Linked DNA regions of Pyxidicoccus xibeiensis. The protein of the gene in region 1 interacts with the protein of each later gene in a pairwise test. Links are inferred from orthologs where the notes say so. Each region holds a gene or a part of one and is shown on either strand. Other genes may lie near its edges. The genes, in order: gyrB and gyrA.

Region 1 (3,357 bases):
TTCCGTCCGCCGGCTCGGCCGCAGGGGGAACGTGCTCGCGCTGTCCCTGGGAGAAGAGGGAAGGGTGCTCGTCACCCGGCATCTATTCGCCCGCAAGGCTGTTTTCGAAGAGTTGATCTCGGCGCTGGAGGACCGGCTTCCGCCGCCGCGATTGGACTCCTGAGACTCCCGCCTGGCGGGACGGCCTCCCGAGGGGGCGGCCAGGCGATTTTCATGAATGTTTACGCAGCTTTGCGAGGCCTCGTTGCCCTTGTTCGGTGTGCCCTGAGGTGCTAGGCACGAGCCTGTCGCAAAGCTCCTTTTCCCAAGGACAGTTTCGAATGGAAAAGACCCCCGCTACCAGTCCGGCGGTCGCTCCGCCGCCCGTGGATTATGGGACGGACAGCATCACCAAGCTCGAGGGCCGCGAGGCAGTCCGCAAGCGCCCCGGCATGTACATCGGCGACACCATGACCTACGGGCTCCACAAGCTCGTGTACGAGGTCGTGGACAACTCGGTGGACGAGGCCCTCGCGGGCCACTGCACGGACATCGAGGTGGTCATCCACGTGGATGGCTCGCTGAGCGTGCAGGACAACGGGCGTGGCATCCCCGTGGGCCCGCACCCCAAGTTCCCCAACAAGGACACCCTGGAGGTCGTCCTCACGGAGCTGCACGCCGGCAGCAAGTTCGGCAACGGGGCCTACAAGGTCTCCGGCGGCCTTCACGGCGTGGGCGTCACGTGCGTGAACTTCCTCTCCGAGTGGTTCAAGGTCCGCGTCCAGCGCAACGGCAAGGTGTTCGAGCAGGCCTATCAGCAGGGCCTCCCCGTGTCGCCGCCGCAGGAGGTGGGCACCACCGACAAGCGCGGCACGCACATCGCCTTCAAGCCGGACATGACGGTGATGGAGACCACCGACTTCAACTTCGAGACGCTCAGCCAGCGGCTGCGCGAGCTGGCGTTCCTCAACGCCGGCCTGCACATCACCATCCGCGACGAGCGCTCGAACAAGGAGCACGACTTCAAGTTCGACGGCGGCATCGCCTCGTTCGTGGAGTACCTCAACAAGTCCAAGGAGGTGCTGCACGAGAAGCCCATCTCCTTCAAGACGGAGCGGGAGGGCGTGACGCTCGAAATCGCCATGCAGTGGAACGATGGCTACGACGAGCGCATCTACACCTTCGCCAACAACATCAACACCCACGAGGGTGGCAGCCACCTGTCCGGCTTCAAGGCGGCCCTGACGCGCACGCTGAACAGCTACGCGGAGAAGGGCAGCCTCTGGAAGGACCTCAAGGAGACGCCCACGGGTGAGGACGCCCGCGAGGGCCTGTCCGCCGTCATCTCCGTCAAGCTGCCCAACCCCCAGTTCGAGGGGCAGACGAAGACGAAGCTGGGCAACAGCGAGGTGAAGGGCCTGGTCGAGCAGATGGTGAACGACCAGCTCGCCACGTTCCTGGAAGAGACGCCGATGGTCGCCAAGAAGGTCGCGGCGAAGATTGGCGACGCCTGCCGGGCCCGCATCGCCGCGCGCAAGGCGCGCGAGACGGTGCGCCGCAAGGGCGTGCTGGACGGTGGCGGCCTGCCGGGCAAGCTCGCGGACTGCCAGAGCAAGGACCCGCACGAGAGCGAGCTCTACATCGTCGAGGGTGACTCCGCAGGCGGCTCCGCGAAGCAGGGCCGCGACAGGCGCAACCAGGCCATCCTCCCCTTGCGCGGCAAGATTCTCAACGTGGAGAAGGCGCGCTTCGAGAAGATGCTCACCAGCGCCGAAATCGTGACGCTGATTACCGCCCTGGGCACGGGCATCGGCGCCGAGGACTACGATCCGGAGAAGGCGCGCTACCACCGCATCATCCTGATGACGGACGCAGACGTGGACGGCAGCCACATCCGCACGCTGCTCTTGACGTTCTTCTTCCGGCAGATGCCGGAGCTGCTCCAGAAGGGCTACCTCTACATCGCCCAGCCGCCGCTCTACAAAGTGACGCGCAACAAGAAGGACATGTACGTCAAGGACGAGCGCGCGCTGAACGAGTACCTGCTCAAGGCCGCGTCCGAGCACTCGCGGGTGCTGACGCCGGATGGCGAGCTGGGCGGCGCCGAGCTGAAGTCGCTGCTGGAGAAGGTGATTACGTACGAGGAGCGCCTGGAGAAGCAGGCGAAGCGGCGCGACGCGCGGGTGGTGGACGCGCTGCTCCAGGCCACGCGGGTGACGGCGGAGACGCTGGCGGACGACGCGGCCATGGAGACGGCCGTGAAGGACGTCTACGCCTACTTCGAGCGGCGGATGCCGGACGTGCTGGGCCGCGTGCGCCACGCGCTGGTGCAGGACCCGGAGCACCTCACGAAGAAGCTGGTGTTCCACACCGACGTGAACGGCGCCATGCGGGACACGGTGTTCGACCACGCCTTCCTGTCGTCTCCCGAGTACCTGGAGCTGGTGGGCCTGCGTGACGCCTTCCAGGCGCTGGGCCGCGCGCCCTACAAGGTCCGCGTGGACGGCGGCGAGGTGACGGCGTTCACCGTGCAGGAGGTGCTGGCCGCGGTGCGCAAGGACGCGCAGAAGGGGCTGGGCCTGCAGCGCTACAAGGGGCTGGGCGAGATGAACCCGGAGCAGCTCTGGGACACCACCATGAACCCGGCCACGCGCACGCTCCTCCAGGTGCGGGTGGAGGACGCGGTGGAGAGCGACGAAATCTTCTCGCTGCTGATGGGCGAGGCGGTGGAGCCGCGCCGCGAGTTCATCGAGCGCAACGCGCTGGACGTGCAGAACCTGGACATCTGAGTCCGCGTCCGCGGCGCAGGTCGTGACAGAAGGCCCCTGGTTCCTCGCGAACCGGGGGCTTTTTGCTTTTCCGGCCGAAGCTTTCTCCCCCTCTCCGTTGTCATTTGTCGCAGGCGACGTCTCACGACACCGGCTCCGTGGCTACGGGGTATCCACTATGTCTTTGGGAGAAGTTGCAAGGAATTGGCGTGGTCCGGTGGAAAACCACGGTGCAGACGAAACATTGTTGCATTGGTTGACACGTAAATAATGTCTGCCTTAGACATGCTTCCTGCTTTCCACGTGATTGTCAGACTCTTCCGGTATCAAGGGATGCAGTAGCACGGAGAAAGCGACACGGGCCGCACGCGAGCATCGGCGTGGCAGGGGCGGTTGCCGGTGGCATGGGTGCGGTAGGGGCGGCGCGTCGTTGACGGACGCGGGCTGGCACTCGACGTCAAGGAGCACCGACACATGCGAAAGCTGTCTACGTGGCCAGCGGGCGGAATGCGCCCGCTGAAGGCCCTGGTGGTGGGTTGTGTCTTCGCTGCGCCCTTGTCCGCCTTCGCGGGCCCCTCTGACGCGGTGAGGCCGCCGGCCTCCGCGCGCC
Region 2 (3,665 bases), 800 kb from region 1 along the record:
CACTCTTCCGCGAGGCCCTGGCCATGGACCGGGATTTCGCCTCCGCGCACCTCAACGTGGGCGTGGCCCTGAAGCTCAAGGGCGACCGCGACGGCGCGCTGGCGGCCTTCGAGAAGGCCAGGGAGAAGGACCCGGAAGGCCCCATCGGCACCGAGGCCGAGCGGCTGGCCGCCCCCCTGCGTCCCCAGGGTTCCACGCGCACCGCCTAGGCCCCTTCTGGTGCCTTCCAGACAGGCCCTCCAGGGTGCCTTCCGAGGCCCCCCGGAGGGCCTCTTTTTTCGTACCGGATGCGGGCTGAAAAGGGTACCTCCGAGCGTTCAGAATGGGGCGCTGGAACGCCCTGAATGGACCCCTTTCCGAAGCCTCCGGACATCCAGGCCCTCACCCCCTTGTTTCCCCTGTTGACGTAGGGAAATCCGGGGGTTACGAACGCTCATCCACTGGATGGCGGCCCCTTGCTGGGCCCCTCCTCGACACTTCCCAGAGCTCATGGCTGACGACACCACCGACAAGCCGGCAACGCCCCCCGCGCCTCCGCCTCCTGGCAGCGCCGGGGAACTCATTCCCGTCAACATCGAAGACGAGATGCGCCGTTCGTATCTCGACTACTCGATGTCCGTCATCATCGGGCGCGCGCTGCCCGACGTGCGTGACGGCCTCAAGCCCGTGCATCGCCGCGTGCTGTTCGCGATGAACGACCTCGGCAACCTCCACAACCGCGCCTACAAGAAGAGCGCGCGCGTGGTGGGCGACGTCATCGGCAAGTACCACCCGCACGGCGATGCCTCGGTGTACGACGCCATGGTGCGCCTGGCGCAGGAGTGGAGCCTGCGCTACCTCCTGGTGGACGGCCAGGGCAACTTCGGCTCGGTGGACGGCGACTCGCCGGCGGCCATGCGCTACACGGAAGTGCGCATGGAGCGGCTGGCGGAGGACCTGCTGGCCGACATCGACAAGGACACGGTGGACTTCGGTCCCAACTACGACGACTCGCTGGAAGAGCCGCTCGTCCTCCCGTCGAAGTTCCCCAACCTCCTGGTCAACGGCAGCAGCGGCATCGCGGTGGGCATGACCACCAACATCCCGCCGCACAACATGACCGAGGTCATCAACGGCACCCTGCACCTCATCGACAATCCCGAGTGCACCGTCCGCGACCTGATGGAGTTCATCACGGGTCCGGACTTCCCCACGGCCGCCATCATCACCGGCCGCGAGGGCATCGTCCGGGCCTATGAGACGGGCCGCGGCCAGCTCACCGTCCGCGCGCGCGCGGAAATCGAGACCTCCAAGCGGGCGGACCGTGAAGCCATCATCTTCACGGAGATTCCGTTCCAGGTGAACAAGGCGCGGCTCATCGAGAAGATCGCCGACCTGGTGCGCGAGAAGAAGCTGGAAGGCATCAGCGACATCCGCGACGAGAGCGACCGCCAGGGCATGCGCATCGTCATCGAGCTCAAGCGCGATGCGATTTCGCAGGTGGTGCTCAACAACCTGTTCCAGATGACGCCGCTGGAGACGACGTTCGGCTGCGTCATGCTGGCCATCGACGGCGGGCAGCCGCGCACGCTGAACCTGAAGCAGATGCTCGACAGGTTCGTCGCCCACCGCCGCGACGTGGTGACGCGCCGCAGCCGCTACGAGCTGCGCAAGGCGCTGGCGCGCATGCACATCGTCGAGGGCCTGCTCGTCGCACAGGACCTCATCGACCTGGTGGTCAGCCTCATCCGCGCGTCCAGGGACCCGGACGAGGCGCGCTGGGGCCTGATGAACATCCTGTCGCCCGCGCTCTACGAGCACGAGCGCTTCGCCAGCCTGCCGCGCATCGACTACGCGAAGGCGAAGGCGCAGATGGAGATGCTCGTCTCGCGCGCGCGCAACGAGGAGCCGAGCTATGGCGGCCTCGCCCACAAGTACGAGGGCGCGGGTTTCAGCCAGGAGCAGGCGCAGAACATCCTCGAGATGCGGCTGCAGCGCCTCACGGGCCTGCAGCGCGAGGAGCTGTTCCGCGAGCTCATCGCCCTGATTCGCGACATCACCCGGCTGCAGGACATCCTGGCCAACGAGCGCAGCCTGCTCACCGTCATCAAGACGGAGCTGATGGAGATTCGCGACCGCTACGGCGACAAGCGCCGCACGGAAATCACGGGCGCGGTGGACGAAATCACCAGCGAGGACCTCATCGCCGAGGAGACGATGGTGGTCACGCTGTCGCACACCGGCTACGTGAAGCGCTCGCCGCTGAGTGAGTACCGGGCGCAGAAGCGCGGTGGGCGCGGCAAGACGGGGGCGGCGACGAAGGAAGACGACTTCGTCAGCAAGCTCTTCGTGGCGAGCACCCACGCGTTCCTGATGCCGATTACCACCAAGGGCAAGCTGTACTCGCTCAAGGTGCACCAGATTCCGCAGGCCAGCCGCACGTCGCGCGGCAAGGCCATGGTGAACCTGGTGCAGTTCGGCGAGGGCGAGCGGCTGGCGCAGGTGCTGGTGACGCGGGACTTCCCGGAGAACCGCTACGTCTTCTTCGTCACGAAGAAGGGCGTGGTGAAGCGCACGGACCTGAGCGCGTTCGAGAACGTCCGCTCCAGCGGCATCATCGCGCTGGGCATCGACGACGGGGACGAGCTGGTGTCGGTGATGATTACCGACGGCAGCAAGGACATCCTGCTGTCGACGGCGTCGGGCATGAGCATCCGCTTCCCGGAGGAGGAGGTCCGCTCCATGGGCCGGCAGGCCTACGGCGTGAAGGGCATCACGCTGGAGGACGGCGACGAGGTGGTGGGCGCGGACATGGTGGAGAAGGACACCGCCATCCTCACGGTGACGGAGAACGGCTACGGCAAGCGCACGCTGGAGGCCGAGTACCGGCAGCAGGGCCGCGGCGGCAAGGGCATCATCGACATCAAGACCACCGAGCGGAACGGCAAGGTGGTGGGCCTGCTCCAGGTGAAGGACTCGGACGAGGTGATGCTCGTCACCAACGGTGGGATGCTCATCCGCATGCGGGTGAAGGAGATCTCCACCATCGGCCGCAACACGCAGGGCGTGCGGCTGATTGCCCTGGAGAACGAGCAGGAGAAGGTGATGGCCATCTCCAAGCTCCCCGAGGGCGAGACGTCCGAGGACGAGGAGACCGTGTCCCCGGTCGAGGTCAGCGCCTCGGCCGAGGGCGGCGCTTCCGAGGAGGCGGCTTCCACGGAAGAGACTGCTCCGGCGGAGGGCGCCGACGGCGGCGAGGACTCCGGCACGGAGGGCTCTGGAGAGCCCGAGCAGGGCTGATGCTTCGGGCACAGCCCGGCTGAGGTGCTGACAGCGCCCCTCTCCCGCTTCCGGGAGGGGGGCGTTTCAGTTGGGGGAGGGGAAGGGAGGGGCGGGCTCACCGCCGGAAGGAATGTTCATTCCTTGAGACCGGGCGGCCGGAGAGGCCCGCAGGTGGACGCTTCCGACCATGCCCTCGGGTCGGCTTACCGGTGGAAGGAATGTTCATTCCGCGGAGGGCCAGCGGACGGATGCAGCCAGTTCCACCCTTGGGCTGGCTTCTCGCCGGAAGGAACCTTCATTCCACGAGGCGAGACCCATCCCACCGAGGGGCGTCGGCTCCCCTCGCGGGTTGGCTTCGCGCCGGAAGGAACGTTCATTCCACGGGCCTGTCCCGCCCGGGGGCA

The links.
Region 2: the proteins of gyrB (region 1) and gyrA interact in binary tests that used the Escherichia coli proteins (3 or more experiments, as listed by UniProt). The link is inferred for Pyxidicoccus xibeiensis from one-to-one orthologs.

What each region holds. Positions count from the first base shown.
Region 1 is NZ_JAJVKV010000001.1:1,267,706-1,271,062, reverse strand. What follows is about bases 1-3,044. They hold gyrB (DNA topoisomerase (ATP-hydrolyzing) subunit B), read left to right. Parts: upstream 1-320; coding sequence 321-2,768; downstream 2,769-3,044. Other genes in these bases: LXT23_RS05115 (hypothetical protein), read left to right, coding at 1-163. Outside these bases: LXT23_RS05105 (S8 family serine peptidase), read left to right, coding at 3,222-3,357. UniProt on the Escherichia coli protein: DNA gyrase negatively supercoils closed circular double-stranded DNA in an ATP-dependent manner to maintain chromosomes in an underwound state.
Region 2 is NZ_JAJVKV010000001.1:464,785-468,449, reverse strand. The notes cover bases 128-3,479. They hold gyrA (DNA gyrase subunit A), read left to right. Parts: upstream 128-489; coding sequence 490-3,279; downstream 3,280-3,479. Other genes in these bases: LXT23_RS01850 (tetratricopeptide repeat protein), read left to right, coding at 128-209. In the rest of the region: more of LXT23_RS01850, read left to right, coding at 1-127. UniProt on the Escherichia coli protein: A type II topoisomerase that negatively supercoils closed circular double-stranded (ds) DNA in an ATP-dependent manner to maintain chromosomes in an underwound state.